DNA from 2 places in the Shewanella sp. KX20019 genome. Region 2 is predicted to be linked to the other one. Evidence: riboswitches for the same ligand, from Rfam matches in the RefSeq annotation. Region 2 holds a riboswitch; the other holds the start of a gene.
What was found. Region 2 has a riboswitch for lysine ahead of JK628_RS15635 (Na+/H+ antiporter NhaC family protein). Riboswitches for the same ligand answer to the same signal wherever they lie in the genome.

Region 1 (17,009 bases), 2.6 Mb from region 2:
TTTGAGCATATCATTGGTGATGATATCCAGTTTCTTTTGGGTTTCACCTTGAACGTTCTCTTGCTCTGTAGCGCCCAGAATGCCTGCTAAAGCACCGTGGCGAACGGCGTGGCTGATCTCGATTGAGGTTTCAGCTAGGGTCAGGATCAGTTTTTCAAGAGCGGGAGAAATCGCTTGCGATGTCAGGTTTTCAGCCAGAGTCTGCATGTTGTTTCCTATGACAATTTAATAGCACTAAATTGAGTTAGAGGTCGGGAATTGAGGTTTTAAACTTATAATTGCTGGCGATGATACCTGAGAACGGCAGTTTTTTCAGCTGTAAAGCACGCCCGCCAGTGCATATTGTCTGCATTGTTTTTGTTTTAGTTATGATTGAGGCACAATGTAGTCGAAATTTCAGTCAAAACGTGCCTCTTTCGCACGTTATCCAAGGAATAATAATGAAAAAAAATTGGATGAACTTGCTGCTTGCTACTCTCCCCATGGTGATGGCATCGACGGCAGTTGCACAATCTTCAGCATTAACGGGTGGCGACAAACCGCTCACTATCGAACGTATGTACGCGTCCCCTGCACTTGCAGGGACCAGTCCTCGCGGGCTTAAGTTATCGCCGGACGGTAAGAGAGTGACCTATTTAGCGGGTCGGAAAGATGACCAACATTTTTATGACCTGTGGCAGATGGATGTGGCCAGCGGCAAGCAGAGCCTTCTGCTTGATGCGGATAAGCTTGTTGCTGGCGAATTATCAGATGAAGAGAAGGCGCGCCGTGAGCGTCAACGTATCTATGGCCAAGGGATCATGGAGTATTTCTGGGCAGACGATAGTCAAGCTATCCTTATACCAGCATCTGGGCAACTGTATTATTTTTCTGTTGATAGTAATCAAGTCAAATTGCTTAACACCGGTGAGGGCTTTGCAACTGATGCGAGGCTGTCTCCTAAGGGCAATTTAGTCTCTTTTGTGCGTGAGCAAAACTTGTATGTGCTTGACCTCAAGAGCGAGAAAGTCACAGCGCTAACAACCGATGGCGGTGGTGCAATCAAAAATGCCATGGCTGAATTTGTGGCTCAAGAAGAGATGGGCCGCATGACGGGCTATTGGTGGTCACCGGATGAATCGTCGATTGCTTATACCCGCATCGACGAGTCTGGCGTTGAGCAGGTAACGCGCAACGAGATCTATGCCGATGGCATTAAGCTGACTGAACAGCGTTACCCCTATGCAGGCAAGAATAACGTTAAAATTGACTTGGGTGTCGTTTCACTTAATGACAAAAAGGTCGCTTGGGTCGATTTGGGCAAAGAGACTGATATCTATCTTCCGCGGGTTAAGTGGTTACCAGATAGCAAGCAGTTGTCATACCAATGGCAAACTCGTGATCAGCAAGCGCTCGATCTAAGAGTGGTCAACATTGATGATATCAAGCGTAATAAAAACCTAGTTCAAGAGCGCAGCCAAGCGTGGATTAATCTCAATGATGACCTGCACTTTTTAAAGCAACAAAAAGCCTTTATCTGGGGATCTGAGCGTGATGGCTTTAACCACCTCTACTTGATTGGACTTGATGGCAAAGTTATTCGTCAGCTCACCAAGGGCGAGTGGGCAGTAGATGGAGTTGAGTTCATCGATGAAACAGCCGGTCAAGTTTACTTTACTGGCCGCCAAACTAAAGTGACAGAGAAGCAGTTATACCGCGTCGCTATTGCGGGTGGCAAGGTGGAGCCAATCAGCACTCGTTCTGGTATGCACTCAACGGTGTTTGCTGACAATCAAGCGGTCTACTTGGACTATTTCAGCAGCTTATCACAACCACCTCAGGTGAGTTTGCATAACAATTCTGGCAAGCGATTAGCGTGGGTGGAGCAAAACGAAGTGAAATCAGGGCATCCGCTCTACGATTACTTTGGTCTATGGCAGGTACCTGAGTTTGGTGAGTTAACCGCTGAAGATGGTCAAGCATTACAATATAGAATGTTTAAACCGACGCATTTTGATGCCAGCAAAAAATATCCGGTGGTGGTACGTGTTTACGGCGGCCCACATGCTCAACTGGTGACAAACAGCTGGAGTCATCAGGATTATTTTACTCAGCATCTACTGCAGCAGGGCTTTATCGTTTATCAACTGGATAACCGTGGTTCTGCCCATCGTGGCACTAAGTTTGAGTATGTCATCTATAAGCAGTTGGGTGAGGCTGAGGTGAACGATCAAAAGGTTGGGGTAGATTATCTCCGCAGTTTGCCTTTTGTTGATGGCGACAATATTGCTATCTACGGTCATAGCTATGGCGGTTATATGGCATTAATGAGCTTGTTTAAAGCGCCTGATTACTTCAAGGCCGCTATTTCAGGTGCGCCGGTGTCTGATTGGTCGCTATATGACACTCATTACACTGAGCGTTATCTGAGCCATCCTGACACGAATGCTAAAGGTTATGAGGCCAGCAGTGTATTGCCCTATGTTAAAGGCTACCAGTCTGGATTGCTGATGTACCATGGTATGGCAGATGACAATGTTCTATTTGAAAACAGCACTCGAGTTTATAAAGCCTTGCAAGATGAAGGCAAGTTATTCCAGATGATTGATTACCCTGGTTCAAAACACTCTATGCGTGGTGAGAAAGTCAGAGTGCACTTATATCGTTCTTTAGCTGACTTTTTAGAGCGCGAACTCAAATAGTAAAATCGGTATTTTCAAAATAGGTCTGGAGGTGCTTTTTATGACTTTCAGCCTATATTTGATTAACTGAAGATTAAATATCGTTAATAAGAAGATTATTTATTCTGAAAATTTAAAGGCAGAGCGGAAGAGTACTCCTAAATATATATAGAATAATGACCATCATATTTGACAAATCAAGTTTATCTGCTAGCGGAATTTAACTGGGTAGAGAATGTTTTTAAGGTTTAATTAAGCTTAAAGTTGTTTTTTATAAGGCTACTTTTACTATTGATGAATTCAGATTATAGAAACAAAAAAGCCAGTCAATTGACTGGCTTTTATTTCATTCGATTATCGAATTAGTCTTCTAAGTTACCACAAAAACGGTAGCCTTCACCATGGATCGTAGCGATGATTTCTGGCGTATCTGGCAAGCTTTCGAAGTGCTTACGGATGCGACGAATCGTTACGTCAACAGTACGGTCATGTGGCTTAAGCTCACGACCAGTCATCTTCATTAGTAAGTCAGCACGGCTAAGGATCTTGCCTGGGTTTTCTACAAAATGCAGCATAGCGCGGAATTCACTACGTGGCAGCTTGTATGACTCGCCCTGTGGGCTAACAAGAGAACGGCTGTTTATTTCTAAGCTCCAACCGTTAAAACGGTAGAACTCAACTGCGCTTTTCTCTTCAGACTCAACACCAGTGCTGTTCACTCGTGTTAGTAGGTTGCGAGCACGAATAGTCAGTTCACGAGGGTTGAATGGTTTAGTGATGTAATCATCTGCACCGATTTCAAGTCCAAGGATCTTGTCTACTTCGTTATCGCGGCCCGTTAGAAAAATAAGGCCAATGTTATTTATTTCACGAAGCTCACGAGCTAATAAAAGTCCGTTTTTACCTGGTAGGTTAATATCCATAACGACCAAGTTAACTTTATTGTCTTGCATAGCTTTATGCATTTCAGCGCCATCATTGGCTTCAGAGACCACATATCCTTCTGCTTCAAAAATACTTCTAAGTGTGTTTCTTGTAACGGCTTCATCTTCAACAATCAGAATGTGCGGGTTTTGCATATTAATTACCTAATGTCTGTCAATTCTATTCTAACCATGAGTATAAATATTTTTATACTCCATCGATTCATGCTGATATTTCACTGATACACGTTGGTGTTTTCAAAAATTATTCTGAAACGGCAACACACTTCATGATAAGTAAAGTATGGGTATCTCACATATGGAAAACGTGAACTGTATTAGCTTCGATAAACAATAAGTAGAATAAGTTCCTTAACTATTGTTTTTTTCTGAAGTATAAATGTTAAATCAAACATAGATCACATTTGATACAGCTGTGTGGATTACTCTTCTATCTGTTTCAGATATATGTAACAAGATGTGTCATTACATGTATTCAGTGTGAGTCAATCAACAAGACCTATTGTACTCGTTTTAGGCATTTGTTAACAAATGAAATGTTAACAAATTTACTGCAAGATATGATTTAGATCACGTGAATACACCTAAGTGCATGATAAATAAGACATGCAGAATTTTATTTACTGTGACCGATATCACGCACCTAGGCAGCCCTAACGATTTTGCTATAATAAAATCACTTCAAGTGGAGAATTTGTTAGCAATGAATCAGTCAATCGAGTGCCTTTGGCGTAAGTATCAGCAAACGCAATTCCTGTTCACGCAGTGTTTGTCCTCTAAAATATCATTCGCCATTATCACTGCGCACAACCCAAGAGGAGAGATACTGGCTCCTTGCCAAAATCGATTGTTAGACCGAAAACTGCAGCAAGAGATCCTAAAATTGCGCCGGCCTTATCGCGCCATGGTGGGGGCGTCGCAAGATTGGAAACACATGGAAAAAAGCTGGGCTGTATCGACCGACAAGGCCTCCGCCATTGAGCTGGGGCGTAAGTTTAATCAAAACGCCATCTATTATGTTGATGCCGATAAGTTACAGTTAATCCCATGCTTATTGTCACAACTAGAAACCTCGCTCGGCGCTTTCTCGCCGCGGGTCAATGTAGTGCATGAGTTACCCTATATGGTGTAATTCTAAAGTTGTATAAAATTCGTTTGACTTAGTAGCGTAATTTATATACTTTTCACTTTCTTGATTTGTATACAGATTGAGTACAGAAGAGGAGCGTTAACTAGGTAATGAATGATAGGGGACCAAACCCCATTGACCATTCATGATGGAGATTGACGCCGAGATACATAAAACGATTTGGAACTGTCTTATGTATTGGTCGCTCAGGCTGAATCCTGACGATTGTCACCTATTTATTATGGTGGAGAGCTTCTGGTGACGATCGCTGTTTCCCATCTCTGGGGTGCATATCTTAGCACCAGGCTCTTCGAACGAAGTTAGTTCGGAGCTTATTCATGCTTTTTTTCAAGTTAGTTTTCAAGCCAGTTTTAAACAATACCTTATCCACACTGTGCCCACTTAATGTGGAGGCATCTTTATGTCTGTAATCCACGGTTTAACTGTTGCTAAGTTTGGTGGCACCTCTGTTGCCGATTACGACGCTATGCATCGCTGTGCCGATATCATCATCAATAACTCAGCAACTAAAGTTGTGGTAGTTAGTGCGTCTAGTGGCGTAACGAATAAGCTTGTGGCGTTAACTCAAGCGACAACAACGGGCGAGCAAAGTAAACAGCTGATTAAGCAGATCGCTTCAATTCAATATCAGATCCTCGACAGGTTAGGCAATCCAACGGATGTAGCCGCAAAAATTGACGCGGTACTCAGCCATATCGCCGTTTTAGCTGAGCGATTAGTGTTAACACGTAGCAAGGCGGTTATGGATGAACTGTTATCTCAGGGAGAGATGTGTTCATCGCTGTTTTTTGCTGCGGTACTTCGAGAAAAAGGTGCATCAGCCTCGGCATTTGACGTTCGCCAGGTGTTGCGTACCGATGGTCATCATGGTCGTGCAGAGCCACAAATTGAGTCCATTGCTCAACTTGCTGAAGAACATTTAGCGCCATTGTTGAGTTCTCAAGTAATAGTTACCCAAGGTTTTATAGGGGCTGATGAAGAGGGAGCAACCACGACTTTGGGGCGTGGCGGCAGTGATTATTCAGCAGCACTATTAGCAGAAGCGCTGCGGGCAACCGCGGTTGAGATCTGGACTGATGTTGCAGGGATCTACACCACTGATCCAAGACTTGCACCCAATGCTAAGCCTATTGCTGAAATCAGCTTTAATGAAGCGGCTGAGATGGCCACTTTTGGCGCCAAGGTTCTGCATCCTGCTACTATTTTGCCCGCGGTACGGCAAAAAATTCAAGTCTTTGTGGGATCTAGCTGGGCGCCCGAGCAGGGAGGGACGTGGATCCGTCATCAAGTGTCCGATGAGCCAGTATATCGAGCAGTAGCTGTAAGAAGAGATCAAACATTATTGAACCTGCACAGCTTGCAAATGTTGCATGCGCAAGGGTTTCTAGCCGAGACGTTTGCAACACTAGCACGGCATAAAATCAGTGTTGATTTAATCACTACCTCAGAGGTTAATGTGGCATTAACACTAGATAAAACCGGATCAGATTCAAGTGGTCATGGTTTATTGAGTGAGCCATTGTTGCAAGAGTTGTCGCTGCATTGCCGGGTTCGTGTTGAAGATGGTTTAGCACTGGTAGCGATTATTGGTAATAAAATTGCTTCAACGGCGGGTGTATGTCGCCGAGTGTTTGAGGTTCTTGAGCCGCATAACGTGCGCATGATCTGCCAAGGGGCTAGCCCTCATAATCTGTGCGTACTGGTAGAGGAAGCTGAGGCAGCTGATGTCATTCGCGCCTTGCATGAAAACTTATTTGAATCTTAAACCACTGTTGAAGCAGGGAATAGAGTACACAAAATGAAATTTACCCAATCTAGCCTCAATGTTGGCGAGCTTGCGACGGGGCAAGAGCTGAGTATTCCGGTGTACCATTTAGCAGCAAAAGATCCATCTGCGCCCAAAGTGTTCGTGCAAGCCAACGTTCACGGAGCTGAAGTGCAGGGCAATGCGGTTATTTTTCAGTTGTTGAAGCAGTTGGAAAATATGGATGTGCAAGGTGAAGTGACCTTACTACCGCTTGCCAACCCTTTGGGGATAAATCAAAAGAGTGGTGAGTTTACACTCGGGCGTTTTGATCCCATTACTGGGGTGAACTGGAATCGAGAGTATCTAGAACACTCCTTTGATATTCCAACATGGTATCAGCAACATTGCGATCTAGATAACGGGCAGCTGGCAGAGGCATTTAGGGCTCATCTGCTTGCCTCTTGTGAGGCTCATTTAGCCAACCCTTGGGGCGTTACCACGGGGAAGCGATTAGCGATAAGCTTACAAATGCTGGCCCATCAGGCTGATATTGTCATTGACCTACATACAGGCCCTAAGTCTTGTAAGCATCTCTATTGTCCGGAGTACGAACGCAGCTCGGCACGATTCTTTTCTATCCCCTATAGCCTTATCATCCCTAACAGTTTTGGCGGCGCGATGGATGAAGCCGCATTTTGTCCCTGGTGGGAGTTAGTGGAGTATGCCGCTAGTCAAGACCGAGATATGCCTGTGCCGGTATCCGCTTTTACGCTGGAACTCGCAAGCCAAGAGCGTATTGATATGGAAGATGCCTTAGAGGATGCGATGGGCATTTTGGCATATTTTAGTCATCGTGGCGTGATCATGGATAGAGTGGTTCCAGCTGATATGGATCGCTTTGGTTGTTTACTCGAAGACTATAAAAAATATTACGCCCCTAAAGGCGGCCTAGTTGAGTACCTAGCTCAACCAGGAGTGCCGTTAAAAGCTGGCGCTCCGCTGGCCAATATTCTCAGGCTTGACTGCTATGGGACCAAAGAGGAACTAACCTCTTTGCAGCTTGAGCAAGACTGTGTGCCTATTCTTCATTTTGCCTCAGCTTCAGTCTATCAAGGGACGGAGCTTTATAAGTTGATGACCAATCTGTTTGAGCTTTAATATCATCCACTAGGTAAGGGCTGTTTAATGTTATGCTAATGTTTAAATAAAACATTATCGATAAAGGATGGTGCGAATTATGCGACTAATCCCACTATGCGCAGTGTTATTGCTAGCTGCGGGTTGCACTGCTGACAAAGCGACTCAAAATAAGAATGTGGAAGCTAAAGTGACTAAAGTCGCTGAGGTTGAAGCCATCGCTATAGGCAGAGATAAGATATCGGCAAGTCATTCGATTAGCTTCCAGCTAAACGGCGGTAAGTTTTTTGCGGAGTCTACTTTTTTAACCAAAGGAACTCGGGTCTTCAACCCCGAAATGAGCCAGGGCGGAGTGTTAAAAGGTAGTTTTGTCGTTCAAAGCGAGATTGGAGTGGATGAGCAGAAGAAGCTTTTTTATATTGAGCAGATAGCGGCAGAAACTTACCGACTAATACCAATGGGCGAAAATGTTGACCTGTTAGTCTTGTATAAATCATTACAACAGGATGTCAGCTTACGTACAGTCGAAATTGAAATAGATTATAGCCGCCCTATAGAAAGGGACGAATACTAATACCTCTTCAAGTTAGCTAATGATAGGCAATAAAAAAGCCATAACTTTCGTTATGGCTTTTAGTTATCTGTTACATTTCTCAATACATTTGATAATTGTCGATTATAGCAGGCTTACTTGCGGCGACGGAACGCTGCAAATGGCAGTAGCATCAATGCTATCCAGCCCATAGAGCCACCGCTTGAAGAGTTCGATGCTGGCTTGGCAACTTCTGGAACATCCTTAACGTAAACTTTGATTTCAGATACGACATCGTCTGTACCATCATTTACCGTTAGGTTGAACTCCAAGGTTTCGCTGCTAGCGACTGTTGGTGCAATAAAGGTCGCTTCGTGAGTATCAGCTCCCGTTAATGTTGCTGATGTGCCAGCTGTTTGTACCCAGCTATATGTATGGCTATCAGCTGCATTAGCATCGACAATGACTGACGATAGCGTAACAGAATCACCTTCATTAACGCTTGAAGCGCTTGCGCTTATTGAGACGTTAGGTAAGCGATTGTCACAAGCATTGGTATCACCAGCGATTTGTGTATGGAACACATTAGAAGTGATATTGCTGAATGTAACGTTATCGACAATCCAACCAAATGAGTTAGTGTTGCTATCAGATACAATACGGAAGCGGAATTGAACTTCATTGCCATTCAGTGCCGTGCCAAAGTTAAGTGATTCGGTCTCTCCTGGAATAGGTAAATTACCTGTAAATGCTTTTCTACCCGGTAACAGGTTTTCAAGCTCAGCAGAGTAACCTGTGCCACCAAATACGCCCCCCATTTCTGTTACATCTGCCCACTCGCCGCCATTGACACGTATTTCAACAACGCCACCATCATACTCGGTTTCGATTTGATAGAATTGGAACCAGCTCACGCTGAAATCGCCGCCATATCCAACAGTAAATGGTTTAGTCTCAAAGGCTACATCAGATGTAAAGCCGTTGTTTCTAATGTACATGTACTGCTCGCCAACAGGGAAGTAGCTTGTATAGCGTGAATCAAGTGACGAAGTGCCTTCTGCTAGCTCTCCACCGCTTAGCACCACTTCTTGGAAGTCGGCTAGGCCTGAGTAATCTTCCATATCGCTGGTAGACATACTGTTTTCAATATCTTTACTTGCAAAGTCCATGTTTACAGCTGTACTTAGGATATAGTCAGCTGGTTTGATATCTTCATCGAGATCAGGGAAAGATAACTCGAAAGTGACTTCGTCGGCAGTGCTTGCTTCATCTAATGTAAATTCAATCGGAGTACTCGTCGCATCATTATATGGAAGTACGTTAGAGAAACTGACTTTGCCTTCATTCGCTAAAGTGACTTTATGATCACTGGTGACTTTAACAACAGCATCGATAGTTTCAAATACTTCGCTACCTTTGTTGGCGACTGTAAATGAGATGGTAGCAGTTTCACCTTTATCGACGATGCCATCTTTTGAGCAGTAACCTACAGTCATGCCTTCGTAATCGGCATCGATTTCATGATCGGCAACAATGAATTTTGCCAGTGTTGCTTCGTACGATTCAACAACACCCGTGTGCTTTTTGTCATGACGAGCTGGCGATACTGCTCCAAAACCCATACCGCGGCGCGCAAACGCTGCCATGATTAATTCGTAGTCCGCCACATCGTTTGCATAGGCTGCAGCAAGAATTGCATCACGAGCTTCAGTATAGGTTGGTGCGACTGGAGTCATCTTATAACCAGTAACGAGATAGTCCATCATCAAGCTACGCGCTTCAGCAAAAGAATGGCGCTCATCATTGATAAGGGCTACATAGCTATCCCAAAGCATTGCTGCCCATGGTTCACCAGCATCATGTACTTCTGCGTTTCCGTACTGATCTGGACCAGTACCGTTACCTAATTCAACATTGGCAAAGGTGAGTGGGTTAACTTTCATATCAGTACTATACGGGTAGTTACGAATACCTGTGTAGAAAGACCCTACGTAAGATACTGCAGCGTATGCTTTCTGGAACATTTCGTTGCCTTCAAGCATTGCATCGTCTGCTTCAGAAACTAACAATAGTGCGTGGAAGTCACCCCAACCTTCACCCATTGAGCGACCTTGCTGGTTATATAGACCTGAAGCGTTGCCTACTAAACGGTTAGAGATGTAATGTCCCCATTCATGGGCAACAATTGCATTATCCCAAGAACTTGCCTTGTAAGGCTTTTGGTTAAACATCGACACAGTGACGTCTTCACCACCATCAAGTAAAGCATCGATAGCTTTAGCATCATTGAGTGATAATCCCATGCTTGGGATTGTCACTGTATCATCACTGCCACCCATTGGAGCGGGCTCAGTTGTACCAGAATTATTAGCAATTAATACCGCGATTGCACCGGCATCCTGCGCGTGCTTAACTTTCTGGGTAAACGCACAAGCGCCGCGATCAATTAGTGCTATATTGCCTGCTATCTCGACTCCGTTGGTGGTTGCTTCACAACCATCTTTAACAGTGCCGTCAATTGTTCCGCCTTCACCGTCATCAGTTAAAATTGACCCATCGTCGACACGAACAATAGAGCCTGAAAGGTCAAATTGACCTTGTCCAAAGCTAGCTCGCTGCGATGAGAGAAGTAAGCCTACAGAGTCATCAGAGGTTACCGTTACACCGTAATGTTCACCAACAACGGCATCTTTGCTATCCCAAAGGTACATTTGCATACGTGGCGATGCACCATCAGCAGGTGTGCTCATATTGGCGTTATTAAAGCCGGAGTTATCTTGCACTTCTGCACGTATTGGGTCGCCCTCAACACCACCACGGTCAAAGTTTAGTGCTTGTGCATTACCTGATGCTTCATCAAAGCCATGATCGTAGAAAGTATCATGTAAGTAGTTGTTAATATAGAAAAGATTAACGATTGCTGCTTTACGGTTATTGACAGAGCTTTCTGCTTCTTCAGTGTTGTATTTATAGTCGAACGAGTTAGCACTAGTCACTTCAGCAGCAAAGTCACCATTAGAGAATCCATCTGGTGCGATAGCATCCACATAAGCATTAACGTTATTACCTGAAGTGGTAGTGGCATCAGCTGCAAGCCAAGCATCTTTAGTGCTGATAGGGCCATGGGTCATTGTCACCATTGGTGCATCAAGGTATGCAGTGGCGTCAACTTGTTCTGCGCTTGCCGCTGGAATCACATTGCCGTGTGGGCTGTCCCAAGGTACACCCGTTTCATCTGCATATACACGGTAGTTAAAAGCTGAATCTTCAGAAGTTAAGTTGTGTTTGAACAGTACTTCCTCTGTATTGGCGTCGATAATGAAACTGTAGAATTCAGAATCAACACTTTCAGAATCTGCAACTTCTAGCTCAACATAATGAGCTGCAACGAGGTCACCTTTCTTATCGAAGTAAACTTTTTTAGCTCTAGGTTCTCCAACTATTTGTTTGGAACCTGATGCATTTGAGCTTAAATATGATTGATACTTTTTAGAGTCAGAATCTACAGCTGTTAGAGTGACTAAATTGCCGCCCATGTCCGAGAATGCAGTGTTAATGGCCGTAGAAGCTTCGCCAAAGTTGTGCTGAATACCGGTAATACTGTTGTTTGAGTGAGAAACGTTAGCAAATTTACCAGAACTGGCGACAAGGTTGAATTCACGATCCATCATGATGTTTACTTCATGATTAAATACTTCAACGCCATTAATCTCTTGGCTGTATTTAGCAACTGAAGCCCCGCGACCATTATCATGCATGCTGGTCAATACCGCTTTTGCAGCACCTTTATTAGCAGATGAAATTCCAGTAACTTTATTTAGGTAGTAGTCTGCAGCCGTTGCAGCTTTGTACTTTTGTTCTAGAGCGCCTAATGCGGGTGCTTGCTGGCCTTTTTTAGCCCACTGAAAGGTAGCCTTACCTGATTTTGCATCATATTGATCGCGCATACCGCTGATGCTTGATGTTGTCACTTGCGACTGATGTGCGACAGTTTGAGGTATTTGGCTAATAGTTGCATTGCTTGCAGAAGCTGCAACCGCGTAGGTAGCCGATGAAATAAGCGCAGCCGAAATGGCTATTGATAGTTTAGTTTTCACAACGATTTCCTTGTCAATTTTGTTGTAACTCCAAGACCTACGTGGGTTTTGGTTATTTTTATTTGTTGGTTTTTTGTTATGGTTGCGCTGTTGTATCCACAGGCTACCACCGGCTTTGTAACACAAAAGACTTATTTTAGTAACAAATGTGTTAAAAAAGGTCGTAATTAGCGTTTTTGTTGATACATTCGACTGATTTTTGAGCCGTGATTATGGGTTGGCTAACAGAAAGCTAGCTATAGCAGGGGGTTGAACTAGTAAAAAGTATATTTGTGTTGTTTGCTATTCAATGAAGTGACAACTGATAATCTGGGCTGGTAATGGAAGAATGGAACATTGGCTTTACAGGTGGATAGTTATTGTCGCTATTTTTCTGCTTTATTTCGATATTTTATATAAATTTAATAGAAAGTACTGCCTAATTTGAATGCTCATAGATAGGTCTTTTGTTAACGATAGAGTTTGCTCGCAAGTCAATGCTTTCGTTTACTTCAACTCGATGATTTAAAAACGTTATTGCTACCACGCATATTGATATACGTGGTAATTCAGTCTGCAGACGTTAAGGCTTAACCGCTCTAACAATCGGGTTTTGTAGGCTAATGAGTGTTTCCGTAGATTGAATCTCATCAATCGATTGAATACGGTTAATGAGAACATGCTGCAGTCCATCAATGGATTGGCACATCACTTTGACAAACACGCTGTAATTCCCTGTGGTGTAATACGCTTCGACTACCTCTTCAAGTGCATTTAGCTTAGATATGGCTGCGGGATAATCGCCAGCGCTTTTTAAGTTAATACCGATAAAACAGCAGACATCATAGCCAAGCGCTTTCGGATTGACGGTGATTTGAGCCCCGGTGATTATTCCTGCTTGCTTCATTTTTTCGACGCGAACGTGGATCGTGCCAGCGCTTACACCAAATCGCTTAGCAAGCTCAGCAAATGGGGTGCGTGCTTCCTGCATAAGTGCAGAAAGAATTTGATTGTCGAGAGCATCTCTTTGAAATGAGGTTTCCATAATAAATACGCATATTATTTAAGGGAGTTGTAAGTAATTTACGTATTTTTGTATGGATAATCTAGTGATTTATGCTTTTAATGGTGAATTATTGCTCTGGCTCAGCATCCATAAAAGGTGCTTCACAACTAAATGTCATACTCTCTTTGGTATAAGGGTGAGTAATCGTTAATGATTGGGCATGTAGTAATAAACGCGCTGCTAAGCGTTTCGCTAACGGATCAGCATAAAAATTATCGCCCAAAATAGGGTGGCCTAATGCCATCATATGTACCCGTAGTTGGTGAGAGCGGCCGGTGATGGGGGTGAGCTTGACCAAGGTCGAACGTTTGTCACGGCTGACAACATCGTAATGTGTCTGTGATGCTTTGCCAATTTTATGGTCGACCTTTTGTTTGGGTCGATTAGGCCAGTCACAAATCAGTGGCAGGTTAACGGTGCCTGTGTCTGCTTTTACATGGCCCGCAACGCGTGCATAGTAAGTTTTAGCGGTTTCACGGTCTCGAAATTGTCGCTTAAGTTCAGATTCTGCGCTGCGCAGTAGTGCTACCACAATGACGCCAGAGGTGGCCATATCGAGCCGATGCACAATCTTAGCGTCTGGGTACTCGGCTAATACGCGACTATAGGTACTATCATGATGCTCAGGCGCCCGGCCAGGCACAGATAATAGGCCTGAGGGCTTGTTGACTACCATTATATCTTTGTCTTGATGCAAAATATCGAGCCAAGGGGTCGTCGGCGGTGAGTATACGAAATCAGTCATGATAGAACCTTTTTGAAAATGCGCCGCAAAGATACCTCTTTGGCTGTTCTTCATGCAAGTAGATTATCATTTTTGGGTTAACTATCGATGGTATTTGGACAAAGCCTACACTCTATGCTGGCTGCAAGATGATGTCGCCAATGGCGCTTTTATCAGAGGCTAAACTGATACCGCTATGAACGTAAATCATTTCCTGCGCTGTGTAACAAGATCAAGCGGGTTTGTTATTGAATAATGGGGCTGGTAAAACCAAAGTCAGCGTTAAATCAAGTAATAAAAGCCGGCCGCAACTAATATGCAACCAATCACCCGACTCGAAAACCTGCCAAAAGGCAGTAGCTTCTCCAGCATCACCAATAAGGTAAGCAACAATATCCATTTAAGGTTCATCACTCCGGTTGCAAACAGCAATGCCATAAGAAACCAGCAACAACCTAAGCAATACTGTCCATGCTTAAAGCCCATCCAGATAGCGCCATCTATACCCTCTCGCCATTGGCTGCTAATAAAGCTAATGGGCGAGCGACACTGGCTTAAACAGGCTTGTTTCAATGGAGTGAATTGGTATATCCCAGCGATTAAAAGCAGTGCCGCGGTAAAGGTATTATTAGCGCTGACCATCATGCTGTTAAGCAGTGATAAATGATGTAGCGCATATTGTACTAGGGTGATTATCGCACTATAGAAGCTCCAAGCGAGCAGGTAACCCAACATAAAGTATAAGCTAGGAACATAGGTGCTGTGGCGGCGTTTACGTTGTTGATTGAGCTTTTCAACTAATAAAATAACCGGCGCGGCTGATGGCAGCATCATGCCTGCCATCATGATTGCCCACATTACAAAAAGCATCGCAATATCATATAGCTGCCACTGCCGCACCGGTTCCATATTCATGCTCATTGCAAACAGCATGTAATACCAACTTAGGGTAATGGCTAAAAGTAACGTTAACGTTACTAGGCTGCGTTTGAGTCCATATGGAGATAACCATTGCTGAAACAAACTAGGCATTACTCCAGTTAACAACGGCTTTAGCAGCAAATTGACCGACATGCTCGAAGGTAACGTCGCCATAATTCATCGACATTTTATCGGTAGTTCCTATAATTCCGTCATTCCACATAAAGCCGCCATCGGGGAAGGTAATGTGGACATTTTGGTCTTCACCGGAGACTGGGTTTTTTAAGGGACGCTGCTGTGCTTCGGTTACACCTGCGATAGAAAACCATGAATGAGTATCCGAGGCATCCATTTTTATATCTTTTATAATTGGCCCTTCAAATGCACTAAAAGTGGTGGCCAAGGCTTCTAATGGCATCCCATTAGCTTGACCTGACATAATGGTCGCTAAGGCTGTAATTTGGTCATTATTGGCTGCAGAGTCGATAAATAACACACCTTTACCGTTACCCTCATGCATCGCTTTAGGCCACATCGCGGCAAACACCATTTTTAACCCTGACAGATCTAAATCGCCGTAATGTCCATCAATAATCAAAAAACCCAAAATCGCTTCACAACCGCCATTCTCGCTATCTGGAAATCCACCAAATTGACAGCCACAACCATGGCTGCAGCTACAGTTTTCAATTTGATGCATCGATAAGGCCCAATCTTTAATATCCGACATATTACTTCACCTTGAATAGTCAATATTCGCTTGAGTATAGTTCAGTTGAAGTCTGTCGCTGTGGGGGCGAACCGGATGAGTTGATGCATCAAACAGGCATTAGCAGTAAACAATACAACTTTCACTATTATTCAATCGTCTAGGGTGATATCTATGCTCAAATTTCATTGATAGAATAAATTTGTCTATTAACGACTAATGACCAGCGAAAAGGTGATTTACCCTCAGTTGGAGGGCTCGAACAGATTAATAAAGTGGTGTTTAAAGGCTGTAGGCGATTTATGAAAAACCACGGCCGTTGACGTGCATGATGCAAAAAGTCCACACCACAAACGCCAGTGAACAATGCACCAGTGCATAGAAAGATTGATCGAGTCGGCCCATGCTTCTGGCATCCCAAATAAGGACCAGATGGATGAATATCACAAGGGGAAATAGAGCTAACAGTGGGTAGAGGCTAAAAGTGCTGGCATCGCCAAAAATTAATCGACTTAACAGTGCCCAGACTACCATGGCTCCAGTAATGATCGGAGGGGCTGCAACACGATACCGCTCTGGGTAAGGAAATATCATTCGCTACTCATCCTTAGCTGCTGTTTACATTGGTTTTTGCGCGATTATCTGTGCTTTGTAACTTGCATTTGCTAATTCACCCATTAGACCCTCAGAGTAATGTAGCCAGCGCCAGTTAGCAAATAAAGCTTTTAATTCGCCCGCTTTGAGTAAGAAGTTTGGATTACGCGGTCGACCTATGGTGGCTTGCTCTGTGGTAAATGTTTCGTAGATGATTAAACCGCCGGGCTTTATAGCATCAATTATCTGCGAGAAGAGCGGCCGGTGTAAGTAGTTAAACACCACAATCACATCATAGCGGTTAACGGGGAGTGTGGGCGCATCGTTAGTTTCGAGATCCCACTCTAATAATGAGATATTAGCGCTGTCATCACTCTGCTCAAGTCGACTTAAATCGCGATCCAAATAGGTAACTTGGCAGCCTTGCTCTGCAAACCAATTGCCATTTCGACCGGTGCCACAGGCTAAGTCCAGCACGTGACTACTTGCTGAAACCAAGCCTTTGAGTTCCGTAGATTGGCTAATTAACGCTGCGGTTTTAGCCTTTAACTTCTTTTCTGCCATCTATTCTGCGTCCATGTACAATTGAAAAGTGTCTGAGGCCTGCAGGCCCATGCGAGACAACAACCGACAATAACACAACCGTGATCAGCAGTTCTGGTTTATAGGTGGCCAAGGGGATGAATAGGCAGAGTAGCCCAAGTTTTACCAAGGTGAGCACCCCTTTTAATTGGATCAGCCAGCGCCAG
Region 2 (17,009 bases):
CCATAATTTTAGAGAAACCAATTACTAGCTCACAATATAAACATGCGGATCAAGTACACCTTCAAAGCAGTGAAGAATAAAATAACTATATATTTCAGCAGAATGAAGTTCAGATGGGAATGATTATTATCTTTAGCAGTTATTAATTTAGTAAAGTTATGTAAATCAATTGATTTTACGGTGATAAGTTATCGGCGTTAGATCACGAAAATATTTCGCACTCGTCAGCACAAACGCAAGAGTACTACTTAAGTTATAGCCGGTAGTGTTAAAATTTAAACGAATCACAACAGATACACAGTAAATATAAGCATCTACTTTTCAATATTAATCAGCTCTAATCATAAAAAATGACCTTGAAACAAATCTCAAACCACAGTCAGCTTTATTCACAACAGACCGATAATGAACATATCGGATAACAGTTGTGGCAAGCTGTTCACGGTTTGTTCGAGAAGTGACTCAACTTAATTTGAGTACTCGATCAATTATCAGTGTTATATGTAAGTTACCTACCTAAGTGCTCAAAAAAACTATAGGTTAGCAGCCTCAAATTAGGGCTCAGTACGTTGCGGCACCACCAGTACATTACTTCGAATTCGCGATAAAATTGATTCAGCGGTATTGCCGACAACATAACCCAGTATGCCTTGCCTCTGCCGAGCCCCCATAACCAAATACTGTGCTTTCAACCGGCAACTCAACTCAAAGAGGCACATGTCAGCATCACCAGCCAAAATATGGACATACTCTTTGTCTAGCCCTAGCTGCTCGATCTCTTGGCTATGACGCTGATAGGCATCCTTAATTAAGGTTCGGCTATTGACCAGATCCATATCCCGCAATACTTTAGGCACACGGATCACAAAACCTAAATGAAGCTCATAACCCGTTGCAGCTGAAAGTTTTTTTGCTTGCGTTATAACGGCTTGATTGAGTGCTTGCTTAGATGGATTATCACTTCCTAAATCCACTGCCATTAAAATTGACTTGGCTCGATTCAACGGGTTATTACTAAGTAACATCAGCGGTACTTTAGTGTGACGAATGAGCTGCCAATCCAAGGGGAGGAAATGCGCTGACTCATGGATAGATTTTACCATCATGGCATATTCATCACAGCCAGCATGCCCGCAAGCCTGTTCGAATATGTTTTTACACCACATACTAACTATGGGGATATTGGGCGCATTAAGCTCGCTCAGTTGCTGCCGAACATATGCAATATCATCGGCTAATACTTGTGCCCGCACAGACGCTGCAATACGAGGATTATAGTAGGCATCACCACTGAGGGACTCATAACTGTATGCGGCAATCTCAGGGGCTAGTTCCAGCTGTTCAGCCAACACAACACCTGCTGCTACGGCGTTGGCTTGTTGTTGATTTTTCTGTGAAATTATGAGTATCTTATCCATAAATGCCTCCTTAAGCGGGCTTTACTTCAACATAGCAAATGACTGAATTTACTCCTTGATCTTCATCATTAAAACGCTCAATATTCAAGCAACGTTAGCAGTAATTACGAGGCAAATATGGCGGTAGACCTGTTTATTATCTCGTTATGTTTAATTCTATTTTGCGGTAAAGTTTTTGGTAGTCTATTCGAGCGGTTAGCAATGCCTGCCGTGGTCGGAGAGATCCTCGCAGGCCTTCTTTTAGGGCCGACATTATTGAATTTTGTCACCCCTCACCCAACTTTAGCGGTCATGGCTGAATTAGGGGTGATTTTGCTGCTATTTTCAATTGGCTGCGAAACATCCATTAAGCGACTCTATCAAGCCGGCGGCCGCGCAGTGGCTGTTGCTGTGCTAGGGATCTTATCCCCGGCTATCTTGATGGGATTAAGTAGTGCTTATTATCTTACCGACTCCCTATTTACCGCTATTTATCTAGGGTGCGCATTAACCGCCACCAGCATAGGCATCTCATTACGTGTATTGGTTCAAGCTAACCAAGGACAGACTACCGTTGGTAATATTATTTTAGGTGCAGCGGTAATTGACGACGTCATAGGAGTGATATTACTCAGTATCCTGTTTAATTTTGCTAGCCAGGGAGCGCTTGATATCGCTAGTACCTTGCTACTGATCGGCAAGGTGCTTTTATTTTTGATCCTCACCCCACCAATCGCTAGGGCACTGCTCTATCTTGCCCGAGCGTTCAAACCCGCTAACGATAATTCCGGATATGAAGTCGTCATAGCCATGATATTAGTTTGCTTATTTTCGTGGCTGGCGCACCTGTTTGCAGCACCAGCATTACTCGGTGGTTTCGCTGTAGGCTTAGCGCTGAGTCGACAATTCATCTCTCCATTCAATCGCTATTTAGTTAATCCCTTCGCCTTTACGCACAAAATGGAATTATCAACCAAGACGCTCGTTGACGTGTTTACACCAATCTTTTTTGTCTATGTTGGTATTAGTTTAGATCTAAGTCAGCTCGATTACAGTGCCAGTGGCGTATTGCTGTTACTGTGGCTATCTCTACTGGCAATTTTAAGTAAACTTGCCGCTGGTTGGCTTGCTGGAGGGGGATGGAAAAATAAACTCATTGTAGGCAGTGCCATGGTACCTCGTGGCGAGGTGGGCTTAGTATTTGCTGAATTAGGCAGGAAAATGGATATAATCGACAGTAAACTGTTTACCGAATTGGTAGTGATTATCGCGATAACCACATTGATAGGTCCATTACTGCTAAAGTGGAGCTTAAGAGATAACGTCAAATACGCATAGCGATTTATTTAAACAATCTGTATATCTAAACCAGCCACATTTAGTGACTGGTGATAATTAAACCTCAACGGTTCTGGGAAAATAATAGCCTAATCCCAGATAAACTCTCGAAAGTGCTTACGGCAAACTGACTCGTAACTCTCATTACCACCAATGGCGACCTGTTCACCCTCTCTCATTGGCTTGCCGCTACCATCAAGACGCACCACCATATTGGCTTTACGACCACAGTGACAAATCGTTTTCAGTTCGACTAGCTTATCGGCCCAAGCAAGTAGGTATTGGCTGCCACTGAACAACTCACCTTGGAAATCGGTTTTAAGGCCATAACACAACACTGGAATATCGAGAATATCGACCACATAAGTCAACTGCTTGACCTGCTCTTTACTCAAAAATTGAGATTCATCAATTAGAATACAGTGCAGCGTTTGCTCTTTGTGAGCAGTGCCGATCATATTGGTTAAATCATCATCACTACCAAATACCTGCGCTTCGGTCTCGATGCCAATACGCGAAGCCACTTTACCTACGCCATATCGATTATCGATTGACGCCGTCATGACTAAGGTATTCATGCCGCGTTCACGGTAGTTATATGAAGACTGTAATAATGAAGTCGACTTACCGGCGTTCATTGCTGAGTAATAAAAATAGAGTTGCGCCAAACCGAGAGTCCTTAAGGATGAATTCATCGTTAGTCTAGCATTATTAGCTAGCACAAATCATCCACAATCCACCATATAGTGAGGCTAATCATTTGCTATTTTACTCACTAACTTTATCACCTTAACTAGTGTAACCCTCTAGAGAATAGCTAAACACTAGTGAGTTAACAGCTATTTTTAAGCGCTCTGATATCAGTATGATATAGCGCAACATTAATTGTTCACCCTCCCCTTACACTTGTCGTACAACGTTAATATTTAAAACTCAATTAAAACTCATATGGCCCACAAAACAACACACATTTAATGAGATAAGTTAACGCCATTATTAAGGATCAATTAACAAACAATTGATAGTGTCACTTGTAGACCCATCCGACTTAAAGATGCAGGATTCAGTGGGAGTTTAATGGGCTTTAATCAAGGCATTGATTGCCACGAATGGTTTCTCCCTTGGTAAAATCAATAACACAGAGTAAAGCCCATTAAAACCCATCATAGAAGGTGTTGTGCAAACCCACTTCGTTGTTGCACTCACTTAAAATGGAATAACCATTTCTATGTTAATGCGCCTAGAATTGAACTAGCACAGCGCCTCTGAAACGAGCATCTTCAGGTAGGATGGGTATAAAACTCATAAGAAATAACAACTATAATGAAGGAAGTATTACCAGATGCATAAAACACTCATCGCCGCAGCTATTACTGCAACGCTCGCGTTAAGCGCCTGCTCAACCACTAAAAACGATCCAATGGCAGCGACTATGGTGCAAACTCAGAATCCTTTTTTACAAGCCAGTGTTTTACAATATCAAGCGCCTGACTTTAGCTTGATTAAAGACGAGCATTTCGCACCAGCGCTTGAACAAGGGATCAAGGAGCATTATCAGGAGATCCTCGAATTAGCCAATAACCCCGATGCAGCCACATTCGACAATACCATTGTGGCGATGGAAAAAAGTGGTCAGCTGTTAAACCGTACCTCTAAGGTTTTTTATAACCTCACAGGATCAAACAGCAACCCAACACTGCGTCAGGTACAAGGCGAAATGGCGCCAAAAATGGCAGCGCATTCTGACAATATCAACTTAAATCCAGCACTATTTGCTCGGGTAGAGAGCATCTATAACAGCCGTGCAGATCTAAACTTGTCAGCCGAAGCTAACCGCTTAGTCGAAGTTTACTATCAGCGCTTTGTTCGCGCCGGTGCCAAACTGAGCGATAGCCAGAAACAGCAGATCCGTGCACTAAACGAAGAGCAATCTACACTCACCAATGAGTTTGCTCAGCGCTTAATGCGACTGACCAAGGAGATCGCTGTTGTTGTAGACAATGAAGCTGAACTCAGTGGTTTGTCAGACAGTGCCATTCGTGCCGCGGCAGCGGATGCTACAGCCAATGGCCACGACGGTAAGTATCAACTCAACATCACCAACACCACGCGCCAGCCAGTACTGACTCAGTTAGATAATCGCGAGCTGCGCCAGCAAGTGTGGCAAGCCTCTGCCAATCGTGGTCTTGAGGGCGAAAATGAAACGGCCTCCTTTGTTGCCCGTTTAGCGCAGCTTAGAGCGGAGCGCGCAGCACTGCTAGGGTTTGACAGCTGGGCAGATTACCGCCTTGCCCCACAAATGGCCAAAACGCCAGAAGCGGTGTACAAGATGTTCGGCTCTATGGTGCCAGCCGTTGTTGCCAACACCAATAAAGAAGCTGCCGATATCCAAGCGATGATAGACAGCACTGGCGGTGATTTTGAATTGGCACCGTGGGACTGGGCTTACTACGCCGAACTTGTTCGCAAAGATAAGTATGACTTAGACGCCAATGCTATCCGCCCTTACTTTGAGTTTGACCGGGTATTAGAAGATGGAGTTTTTTATACCCTTAAAGAGCTTTATGGTGTGAGCTTTACGCCTCGTCCAGATCTTCCTGTCTACCACCCAGATGTGAAAGCCTATGAGATGTTTGATGAAGATGGTACTAGTTTAGCCATTTTCTACGCCGACCATTTTGCCCGAGAAGGCAAACGCGGTGGAGCCTGGATGAGTTCGTTTGTTGGTCAATCTGAATTGCTAAACAGCAAGCCTGTGGTCGTCAATGTGATGAATATTAAAAAGGCGCCAGCCGGCGAACCGACCTTTGTCAGCTACGATGAAGTGACTACCATGTTCCACGAGATGGGCCATGGCACTCATGGTATGTTCTCTAAGGTAAATTACCCTACCCTTTCTGGTACCTCGGTTTCACGCGACTTTGTCGAGTTTCCATCAACCTTCGAAGAGGATTGGGCGGCGCATCCCAAGGTGTTAGCTAACTATGCCAAGCATTATGAAACTGGTGAGCCTATCCCAGAGGAGCTGCTTAATAAACTGCTTAAATCACGCAGCTTTAACCAAGGCTTCGATACCCTTGAATATATGTCGGCAGCACTGGTTGATTTAGAGTGGCATTCACTTAAAGCGGATGCTCCACTGCAAGATGTTGCCAGCTTTGAAGCTGCGGCACTTAAAAAACATGGGGTTGATCTGCCAGCTGTACCGCCAAGATATAAATCGACCTACTTTGCTCACGCGTTCCCTGGTGGCTACTCAGCTAGTTATTACGCTTACATGTGGAGTGAAATCCTAGCGGCCGATGCCTTTGCTTACGTGCAAACTCAAGGCGGCTTGAACCGTGAGATAGGCATGAAGTTTAGAAAAACCATTCGTGAGGTCGGTAATACTGTGCCGCCAATGGACGCCTACAAAGCCTTTAGAGGTCAAGAGCCAACGACTGAAGCCTTGCTTAATCGCCGTGGTTTAAACAACTAATACTCGTATTCATACTGTATTAATAGCTACAAAAAAGCCGCTCTCATTGAGAGCGGCTTTTAAATGCCTAACGAAAAGCTTTCTAAATTAAGTGGTCGTTCGCTGACAAGATTTAATCCGCAGTATAATCACGCTAATCACAAACAACACACTACAGGTCAATAAGCCTGCCATCACTGACTCAGTGAAACCAAGTACAATGTAGCCACCTAAACTAATGCCTGCGACAATTAACGCATAGGGTAACTGCGTGATCACATGGTCGATATGATGGCAGTTCGCGCCCGTTGAAGACAAAATGGTGGTGTCAGATATCGGTGAACAATGATCGCCAAATACTGCCCCAGCAAGCACTGCAGCCAGCATTGGTAGCATCATGCTCGTGTCACTTCCCATCGCCATATCAGCAGCAATAGGTAACATAATACCGAATGTACCCCAGCTGGTGCCGGTAGAAAATGCGGTTAAACCAGCCAGAATAAACAGCACTGCAGGCAACATCGCAAACGGAATATTACCGGTCGCTAAGCTCGCCATATACTTACCAGTTTCAAGCTGACCGATGACACCTGCTATCGTCCATGCAAAGAGCAAGATGTAGATTGCTGGCAGCATAGATTTCGCGCCTTCAACCACGCCTTTAACGATCATCTTCTTCTCAACACCTTGGTAAGTAACCAGCACAAGCGTGACGATTAAACCAATTAAGGCACCAAAGAAGAGTGATGAACCAACATCGGTATTTTCGAATGCGCCAATCAGGCTAAAGGCTTCATTTTTAGCAGCCAGCGCATCACCACCACTACTCACCATAAAGTAGAATGTAGCGAAGACTAAGACCGTAATGGGTAAGAATAATCCGAGGATTTTACCGGTATCCGCTTCTGGCAAACCAGAGTTGGCCCCAGGGGGTAATCCTTTTGACTCATCATAAAGGTTACCTTTCTGCGCATTAAGCTCATGTTGACGCATAGGGCCAATATCGAGGCCCATCAGCGCGACACACAGTAGCAGTAATAATGCGAAGATAGCGTAGAAGTTCATCGGGATCATCTGCACAAATGTGCTTAAATGTCCTGAATCTGTAAAACCGTGGGCAGTTAAAATACCACCAATCAAGGCAATGATGTACGCGCCCCAGCTTGATACAGGCGAGATAACACAGATAGGTGCAGCCGTTGAATCCAGCAGATAAGCTAACTTACTACGAGAGATGTAGTAACGGTCAGTGAGCGGTCGAGCAACACTCCCCACAACCAAACTATTAAAGTAATCATCAATAAACACCACACAACCCAAGAACATGGTTAATAGTTTGGCATCACGTTTATTACGAATATGATTGCGAGCCCAATCGGCAAACGCACGAGCCGAGCCGCTAACGGTAATGAGCGCAGTGATCATCCCAAGCACGACGAGGAAACCAAGAATGTATAGGTTCCAGCTATTGAGTGCGCCATCATCCCACACTAGCGCCAGAACTTTAGCACCCACGTATTGGGCAGTATTTGCAGCAGAGAAATCGGTCAGCAGTAGTGCACCCAGTAGGATCCCCACCCCAAGAGAAAGTAAAACACGACGGGTTAACATCGCCAGTACGATTGCAACTACCGGAGGCAGCAACGAAAGTGCCGAATCGGCATAGCTTAAAATTGTCATTTAATTATTATCTTCGCTAAGTACGAATGGAGGCCGACTGAACTGGTGGGAGTTAGCATTGAGAGCTGATTACACCTGTCCTATCAGTAGCGCTCCACAGTAATATCAATGTTCGACATTAATATAAAATCTTCTTATCTTCCCGATAAGAAATACTATGGCAGTGCTGTTCCTATTTGGTAACAGCCCCAGCAACAAGCCTCGATATGCTTTGTCACTTCGGCATCAAATCCTTTCTCAACAAGTCATAGGCATCACCCTACTTGTCGGTACTAATATTGAATGCACCTCTACTTCTAAGGACGTTAAATAGACTGAGCTAATTAACGTGAGTGTCATAAAAACATAAGCGGCTTTAGGGATGCTACCCTAAAGCCGCTTATCGTGACACAGATCTCAAATATTACCAACCAATACTCACGACCGATAACAGCTCGGCAACCTTATAAAAACAACTCTGTGTTTTTTCAGCTTGCCAGCAGCCTAACGGTGGATAAGTTAAAGCTGCTCTAATAGCTGTGGCACAGCATCAAACAGATCAGCTTCCAATCCATAGTCAGCCACCTGGAAAATTGGCGCTTCAGGATCTTTGTTGATTGCCACGATCACTTTTGAATCTTTCATGCCAGCGAGATGCTGGATAGCACCAGAAATCCCCACGGCGATGTACAAATCAGGCGCAACAATTTTACCCGTTTGCCCCACTTGCAGATCGTTAGGCACAAAGCCTGCGTCTACTGCAGCACGTGATGCACCCAGTGCCCCACCTAACTTATCGGCAAGTTGCTCTAGTATGCCAAAGTTCTCACTGTTGCCCATTGCACGCCCGCCAGAGACAACAACAGACGCGCTTCCCAGTTCAGGGCGCTCTGATTCGGTCAAACTCTGAGATACAAACTCAACTTGAGGCGCAATCTCTTGCGTCAATGTCACAAGTTCAGCACTGCCATCGCCTGCCACTGCATCAAATGCACTTGAGCGCACTGTGATCACCTTCTTGTCATCCAAGCTCTGGACTGTCGCTAACGCGCTGCCAGCATAGATAGGACGAACGAAGGTATCATTACTCACCACTTCTATCACTTCTGATAACTGGTTTACGTCGAGTAATGCCGCTACCCGAGGCAATACATTCTTACCATGGCTAGAAGCCGCGGCAAGCACATACTCATAGTCCGCTGCAACTTCAGTGACGACTTCCGCAGTGTTTTCAGCTAGGCCGTTAACATAAACGGCGGCATCGGCAACTAATACTTTTCGTATGCCATTGAGCTGTTGTGCACTGCCAACCACATCGCCACAGTTGTGACCGACAACGAGTACATCAATGTCGCCACCAATGGCTTGACCGCATGCCACCACTTTAGCGGTATCCAGTTTTAGACTGGCGTTATCGTGTTCTGCTAATACTAAAATTGCCATTAGATCACCTTCGCTTCATTCTTTAACTTTTCAACCAACTCTTCTACAGAAGATACCATCACACCCGCACTGCGCTCAGCAGGTGGAGTCACTTTAACGACGCTCTGGTGAGACTTGAGGGTCACATCGAAATCGGCTGGAGTGAGTGTCTCAAGTGGTTTACGTTTAGCTTTCATGATATTCGGCAATTTTGCGTAACGTGGCTCGTTTAAACGCAGGTCAGCGGTAACCACAGCTGGTAAAGGTAGCATCAGTGTTTGCAGTCCACCGTCAACTTCGCGAGTCACCGTCAGCTGTTCAGCATTCACTTTTACTTCCGAGGCAAAGGTTGCTTGTGGCATTTTGCCAATCGCCGCTAACATTTGACCCGTTTGGTTGTTGTCGCTATCAATGGATTGCTTACCCAAGATAACTAAGTCTACTTGCTCTTTTTTCTGTACCGCATGAATTAGCTTAGCAACAGATAAAGGCACAAGGTCTTCGTCAGTCTGAATATGGATAGCTCGATCAGCACCGAGTGCTAGCGCCGTTCTCAACTGCTCCTGCGAAGCTTTTGGACCGATGCTCATGACGATGACTTCAGAAGCGCTTCCCGCTTCTTTTAAACGAACGGCTTCTTCTACAGCAATCTCACAAAACGGGTTAATCGCCATTTTAAGGTTTGCGGTATCGACACTTGTATTGTCAGCATTAACCCTGACCTTTACATTGGCATCGACGACACGTTTTACTGGCACCAATACTTTCATAGGGCTTCCTTGTTACGTCTCTTAATGAACGGGATTATGCGAATAGTCACTTATATAGCACAGCAACTATTACAGAAATTAGAGTCACTTTACGTGCTGTTGACGTTAACGTCAACCTAGAGTCGAACACCTGTTCACATTAATATAATGAGATAAGGCGTAATTGGCCGATATCGATAACATTTGAGAAATATAATCGTCTTTTTCACAAATTAATCTTAATTAATACTTTTTATTCTCAATTAAACAGAAATAACATTTGATCCTTATCGAAATAGTTCCTATTATTTGGAACAGAATATAAAATCCTTTCCTATTTTAATTGGACGTTAATCATCATGAGCGAATTTTTAGATATATTGACCCACGGTCGCCGTTTTAAAGCAGCAGTTAAAGAGCTATCTCTTGAAGAGTTAAAAGATCTTGCTGTAAAGCTTGAAAAAATCATCGAAGAAAAAGCATCTCAAGCTGAAGCTGAAAATGAAGCAATGGCTGAGCGTAATGCTAAAATTGAAGAGATTCGTCAACAAATGGAAGCGATTGGTTTATCAGTTGACGATATTGGTGGCGCTGGCGTTAAACCAGCTCCTAAGAAACGTGCACCACGTCCAGCTAAATACCAAATTGAAGTGAATGGCGACATGGTTCAATGGACAGGCCAAGGCCGTATGCCAACTGTATTCAAGAATGAATTAGAAAAAGGTCGTACAATGGACGACTTCCTTATTTAAGTTTCCGTTTACTGCCTATAAAACCCAGCTATTGCTGGGTTTTTTGTTATTACGCATCCAAGAATCATATTCTAAGTTACAAATACTGTTTAGTAATTGTTGTTAAGTTAAGATATCCTCACACTTCCCCTACTCTTCTAACAAACATAAGTACGGTAATGCATAATTATAAAATAAAAGCCCTTGTCGCTCTACTTAGTGTGTTAACCAGCTACAGCACAGTAGCCAATGAGCAATTGACGGATAATACGCCTAGAATCACTGCGTTAAGTCATGCAACGCTAATGTTGAGCCCCGGAAAAACGCTAAACGATGCCACCTTGTTAATTGAAAATAATCGAATAAAGTCGATTATTAAAGATAATGACATTCCCGAAGGCGTTCTTGAGATTAACTTAACAGGTCATATTATCTATCCAGGTTTTATAGATCCATTTACCGAGTATGCAATCGAATATGAATCAGTAAATGAAGCTAGTGATAATCCAGTTTATGAAATAAAACGAATTGGTGGTAATGCAGAGAATGGAGCGATTCATTCAGAAAAAGAGTGGTTCAATTATGTTTATCCCGATCAAGAACAGGCGAAAGAGTGGATTAACAATGGTTTTACCAGTGTTCAATCTAGCTATTTAGATGGCATTTTCAGAGGGCGTGGAGTCAGTTTATCTCTGGCGGATAAGAAAGCGAACGATATTATTTACAGAGCTAAAACCAACCAGTTTATGGCATTTGATAAGGGCTCATCTATACAAGATTACCCGCAGTCATTAATGGGGAGTATCGCGCTTATTAGACAAACATTTTCAGATGCACGTTGGTATAACGACAATATAAGTAAGAGTTCAAATACTAGTAACAACATTGAGTTTAACATCGCATTAGAGCGCCTAGCGGGTCTTGAAGAACAAAGCTTTATATTTCAAACCAAAAATTTGAATAATCAAATAAGAGCAGCTAGATTATTAAATGAGCAAAAAGTAAGAGGCAGCCTAATTGGTAATGGTCGTGAATATGCCAGAATCGATGAACTAAAGTCTTACCCATATAGTTTAGTGTTACCGTTGAATTATCCTGCCGCACCAACAATCATTGATAGTGACAGTGCACGTGATGTGAGTTTAGCGACACTAAGACATTGGGAAAGCGCGCCGAGTAACCTTGCTGTAGTCGCTCAAGCAGATGTCCCTTTTGCACTAACTCAATATGGGATAAAAGCCGACAAATTTTGGCCACGACTTAAGCAAGCAATAAAACGCGGCTTGGATGAAGAGACCGCCCTTGCCGCACTCACAACAGAAGCGGCAGAAATTGCAGGCATAAGTAACATGGTCGGCCAACTAAAGCCTGGCTTTATGGCTGATTTGGTCATTAGTAATGGTAATGTATTTAAAGACGGCAAGATAACAAGCATCTGGTTGCAAGGTGAAGAGCGTCAATTAATCAATCGTGATCTTGCTATGCTTGCTCAACCATACCAACTGCAAATCAACGAGCTCACCTTCGATCTAAACATTGCACAAGATCCCAGTTTAAGCGGGACTTTATCCAGTGGCGAAAAAGAGATAACCCTGGCCAACATCAGCTTCAATCAAGGTCGAATGACTTTTAGTGCTGATTTAACCGAAGCGGGTATTAGTGGCATTAGCCGCTTTACATTGTGGTTTGATGAAGCAGGCCTTCGTGGCCGCCTACTCGACAGTAACAGTCAAACCATCCCCTTTGGTGGTACCAAACTCGAGCTTGTTATTGATGATGAGCCAACGCAGCAACAGGACCAACAAGCGACCTTAAAGCAAGTTGCCAATCAAACATCACCTAATGTGGCCTACGGTCTACAACAGCAACCTATTCAAGATAAGCTGCATATCAAGAACGCCACTCTATGGACATCAGCTAAAAACGGCGTACTTAACAATACTGACTTAATTATCTCTCATGGTGACATCGAAGAGATCGGCAGTAAACTGCGTACGCCTTCAGGTTACCATGTGATTGATGCAACGGGTATGCACCTAACCGCTGGTATCATCGATGAACACTCACACATAGCGCTCAATGGCGGCACTAACGAAGCCACCGATGCAGTCACCTCTGAAGTCAGAATTGGCGATGTCATCAATCCCGACGATATCGCTATCTACCGCGGTCTTGCCGGTGGTGTCACCACAGCGCAAATTTTACATGGCAGTGCCAACCCTATTGGTGGTCAGGCACAGATCATTCAGCTCAAGTGGGGCGACAATGCCGAGCTGCTAAAGTTTGCAGGTGCTCCTGCCAGTATAAAGTTCGCTTTAGGTGAAAACGTCAAGCAGAGTCATTGGGGCGATAACTTTAATAGCCGCTTCCCGCAAAGCCGCATCGGTGTGAAATCACTCTTTAGTGAAGCCTTTAATGAAGCGCTAGCATACCGAGCAGCACAAAAAGCGTATAAAAAAATGCGTTCAAGCGAGCGCAGGCGCACAGTTGCACCGCAATACAACTACCGTTTAGAAGCTGTTGCAGAGGTATTAGAGCAAAAACGCAGCGTGCATATTCACTCCTATGTGCAGTCAGAAATTTTAATGTTTATCAGACTCGCCGAAGCTTACAACTTTAAAGTAGGTACCTTCACCCATATTCTTGAAGGTTATAAAGTTGCTGATGAGATGGCAAAACATGGTGCTTATGCATCAACCTTCTCTGACTGGTGGGCATACAAATTTGAAGTTTATGATGCGATCCCGCAAAACACCTGCTTGATGCAAAGCAAAGGCGTACTTACCAGCATCAACTCTGATGATTACGAAATGCAGCGTCGACTCAACCAAGAAGCGGCTAAATCGATGATGTATTGCGGCATGACAGCAGAAGATGCTTGGAAAATGATCACCATTAACCCTGCAATACAGCTAGGCATCGATGAAAAAGTCGGTTCACTGGTTGAAGGTAAACAAGCGGATATCGTGCTTTGGACCGATTCACCGCTGTCGGTTTACGCCAAAGTGGAATCAACTTGGGTTGAGGGCCGTCGCTACTTTAGCCGCGAGCAAGATAAGCGAGCTCAAATTGACGTTGAAACTGAACGCGCTGCATTAATTCAAAAAATCCTCCACAGCGACGACGCCGACAAATTGGGCGAAACCAGCAGCGAGAAAATGGAACCTGAATGGCACTGCGACACCCACTTCAACGCTTGGCAACAAACTGCTCAAGGAGCACTATAATGATGGTTACTCAATCAACTAAACACGCTTATTCGCTGCTTGGTGTTGTTGCTACTCTTGTTGTTAGTAGCGCGGTTTTTGCTCACGACATGCTACCAGCCCCCATTGAAAGCGGCGTTGTATTATTGACTAATGCCACCGTGCATACCGTTACTGAAGGTGAATTGGCACAAACTGACGTACTTATCTCTGAGGGTAAGATTATTGCGGTAGGCCAGAACTTGGCTACGCCAGTAACAGTTGATACAGCCGCCCCAACGGACGCCGAAAAGGCAACACAGAACTCAAGTGCAACTACAGCAGGGTTAATTGCAGATGCCGTGGTTATTGATGCCACTAATAAGCACATCTATCCCGGATTAATCGCCCTTGATACCACCATGGGGCTGGTTGAAGTTGAGATGATGCGTTCAAGTAATGATGCCTACGAGGTTGGCTTTATCAACCCACAGCTTGAAGCAATTAGCGCTTTTAACCCAGACTCGGAGATCATCCCCACCGTTCGTGTTAATGGCATTACCCATGCTCAAGTTGTGCCACAAGGTGACGGTCTAGCAGGTCAGTCAGCCCTTGTTTCAATGGACAGCTGGACTATCGAAGATGCGCTGGTTGATAGCAATAAACAGTTCCACCTCTATTGGCCTTATATTCGTTGGCTGTCATCTGATACGGAAAAGCGTCAAGAGCAGCTTGACGATCTCAGTCAGCGTGTAGACAAAGTGCACCAAGCATTTGCCGATGCTCACCGTTATCAACTGGCGCTGAAAGCGGGTAAAATTGCTAAAATCGATCTACGCTGGCAAGCATTAACATCCCTATTTGATGGCAATGCGCAGCTGTTTGTCCATGCTCAGTCACAACAGCAGATAGAGGAAGCAATAGCACTGAGCAAGATCTATGGCTTTAAGATAGTCATTGTGGGCGGTTATGATGCTTGGCGATTAGCGGATGTGTTAAGTGAGGTCAATGCATCGGTTATTTATACCCAAACATTGAGTTTGCCTAAGCGCAGGGATGAGCCGATTGATCTCGCATTTAAGATCCCAGCACTACTTAAGCAAGCCAATATTCCATTTGCACTGGGTTTCTCATCTGACTGGAACAGCCGTAATTTACCCTTTGCAGCAGGACAAACCGTTGCTTATGGATTAACCAAGTCGCAAGCGCTACAAAGCATTACCCTTGATGCAGCAAAAATACTCGGTATCGATGATATGGGCGCGATCGCCCCTGGATTTAAAGCCAATATAATTATTGCTACTGGCGACATATTAGATCCGATGCAAGCCGCAATAGAGTCGGTATACATTGATGGTCGAAAAATTGATTTAAATAATCGTCATCAACAGCTTTATCAAAAGTACCTAAAGCGCTAAAATTCAAAGTTATAGCGCTAGTAAAATATTTTGACCGAAAAAGTGCTCTTTATGAGCACTTTTTTTTGAACACCTTTTTAGTGTTAGGCTTTTCTATAAATGTCTTTCGCTAGCCCCAACAACTCATATAACAGGCACTCACTATGAAATACCTACTTCCAGCATCTCTTGTCCTTTTACTTAGCGCATGTGCGGGTGAATATGCCTTTAACAGTAACCTTGATAGCGATGCGATTAATGACTACTTCAAAGTATCCGATGTCACCCTCTATGAAGGAAGTGTTCAACCTAGAGGGCCATATGAAATAAAAGGTCTAGTTGAAGGTGAAACCTGCCAAATTGGTGACAATGATGCTCCCGCGTCTATCGTTGAAGCTCGCACCTTGGCTCGCCGTGCTGCTGCCGACAAACAGGCTAACGGTCTAGTGATTAAAAACTGTCTTTTAATCGAAGAAGCAACACCCAACTGTGTTACTCGCGCCCTTTGTGTTGGCCAAGCAATTGCTACTACCAGCGTACAAGAATAAACACGCTTCACACCAAGAGTAATCAATGTCCTTTACTAACCAGATCCAAGCTGTCGCATATTGCCGCACGCCTTATAAACAAAAGTTTGGCATTCCGCGCCAACCGGGGCTCGTTCCCGCAGCTCGCGGCTTTGTTGAACTCGCCGCCCCCTTTAATCAAGTTGATGCAGTGCGAGGACTTGAGCAATACTCTCACCTTTGGTTGTTGTTCTGCTTTCATGAGAATTTGGCACAGGGCTGGAAGACTACGGTTCGTCCGCCAAGATTAGGCGGCAATGAAAAGCTTGGTGTATTTGCCACTCGCTCAACTTTCAGGCCAAATGGCATCGGCCAATCGGTGGTGAAATTGCATGCAGTGCATACCGACAATGGTAAAGTCAGGCTTGAGATCTCAGGTATGGACTTACTCGATGGCACACCGATTGTCGATATAAAACCCTATATACCGTTCTCTGACGCCATTAATGACGCCTATGCCGGCATAGCCCAAGATGCGCCAGCGTTGGCAAGTGTGACATTTTGCGAAACAGCCCAGCAGCAACTGCAGCAGTATCAGCAAAATCCCGCTTACCCACGCTTAGCTGAGCTCATTGAAGATGTATTGGCGCAAGACCCCCGCCCAGCTTACAAAAAAGCAAAGGAGGATCCTAAACTCTATCAAGTCGCCCTCTATGACTTAGATATACTGTGGAAAATGTTGCCGCAAGGAGTTGAAGTACTTGAAATCATCCCTTCACAAGTGGGCATATCTAATACCTCGGACACACCATAATGACCATAGCGGCTAAGCCTGATTACCAAACCCAGCATAAAAAACGTCTGTCCTATATGCCATGGCTGTATTTTTCGTTGAAAGAGAAACACCTAGTTTGGGCTAAACCTTGGCAAGATGAAGTACAAGCTCACTTTAGCGCCGTTGAGACAGTATTGATTGGCGAGAACTGCTTTATTGCCCCTGAGGCAAATCTGTTTGCCGAGCCAGGTCGTAATATTGAAATGGGTAAGCAGTGTATGATCGCCGCCGACAGTTTTTTACACGGCCCTATCAGCTTGGGTGATGAGGTCGCCATCAATCATGGTTGTTCATTCGATGGTGGCCGCCATGGGATCACCATTGGCAACCAAA

Region 1: linked by a shared signal. The riboswitch ahead of lysC (lysine-sensitive aspartokinase 3) and the one ahead of JK628_RS15635 (Na+/H+ antiporter NhaC family protein) in region 2 are both predicted to bind lysine.

The regions. Positions count from the first base shown of each region.
Region 1 covers NZ_CP068437.1:866,427-883,435, forward strand. Annotated here, with positions in the region: gene JK628_RS03755 (class 1 fructose-bisphosphatase) at 1-207, opposite strand, end outside; gene JK628_RS03760 (S9 family peptidase) at 441-2,681, shown strand; gene arcA (two-component system response regulator ArcA) at 3,023-3,739, opposite strand; gene JK628_RS03770 (DUF3293 domain-containing protein) at 4,308-4,736, shown strand; lysine riboswitch at 4,815-4,996, shown strand; gene lysC (lysine-sensitive aspartokinase 3) at 5,155-6,519, shown strand; gene JK628_RS03780 (succinylglutamate desuccinylase/aspartoacylase family protein) at 6,553-7,659, shown strand; gene JK628_RS03785 (hypothetical protein) at 7,739-8,212, shown strand; gene JK628_RS03790 (rhombosortase-dependent M36 family metallopeptidase) at 8,326-12,267, opposite strand; gene asnC (transcriptional regulator AsnC) at 12,830-13,291, opposite strand; gene rluA (bifunctional tRNA pseudouridine(32) synthase/23S rRNA pseudouridine(746) synthase RluA) at 13,380-14,057, opposite strand; gene JK628_RS03805 (DUF2182 domain-containing protein) at 14,319-15,068, opposite strand; gene JK628_RS03810 (DUF1326 domain-containing protein) at 15,061-15,687, opposite strand; gene JK628_RS03815 (hypothetical protein) at 15,967-16,257, opposite strand; gene JK628_RS03820 (class I SAM-dependent methyltransferase) at 16,285-16,824, opposite strand; gene JK628_RS03825 (hypothetical protein) at 16,799-17,009, opposite strand, start outside.
Region 2 covers NZ_CP068437.1:3,603,636-3,620,644, forward strand. Annotated here, with positions in the region: gene JK628_RS15615 (universal stress protein) at 555-1,418, opposite strand; gene JK628_RS15620 (cation:proton antiporter) at 1,536-2,735, shown strand; gene JK628_RS15625 (thymidine kinase) at 2,825-3,403, opposite strand; gene JK628_RS15630 (M3 family metallopeptidase) at 4,078-6,213, shown strand; gene JK628_RS15635 (Na+/H+ antiporter NhaC family protein) at 6,301-7,872, opposite strand; lysine riboswitch at 7,952-8,173, opposite strand; gene JK628_RS15640 (electron transfer flavoprotein subunit alpha/FixB family protein) at 8,371-9,294, opposite strand; gene JK628_RS15645 (electron transfer flavoprotein subunit beta/FixA family protein) at 9,294-10,043, opposite strand; gene JK628_RS15650 (H-NS histone family protein) at 10,382-10,774, shown strand; gene JK628_RS15655 (amidohydrolase family protein) at 10,933-13,980, shown strand; gene JK628_RS15660 (amidohydrolase family protein) at 13,980-15,356, shown strand; gene rcsF (Rcs stress response system protein RcsF) at 15,500-15,883, shown strand; gene tsaA (tRNA (N6-threonylcarbamoyladenosine(37)-N6)-methyltransferase TrmO) at 15,909-16,655, shown strand; gene JK628_RS15675 (acyltransferase) at 16,655-17,009, shown strand, end outside.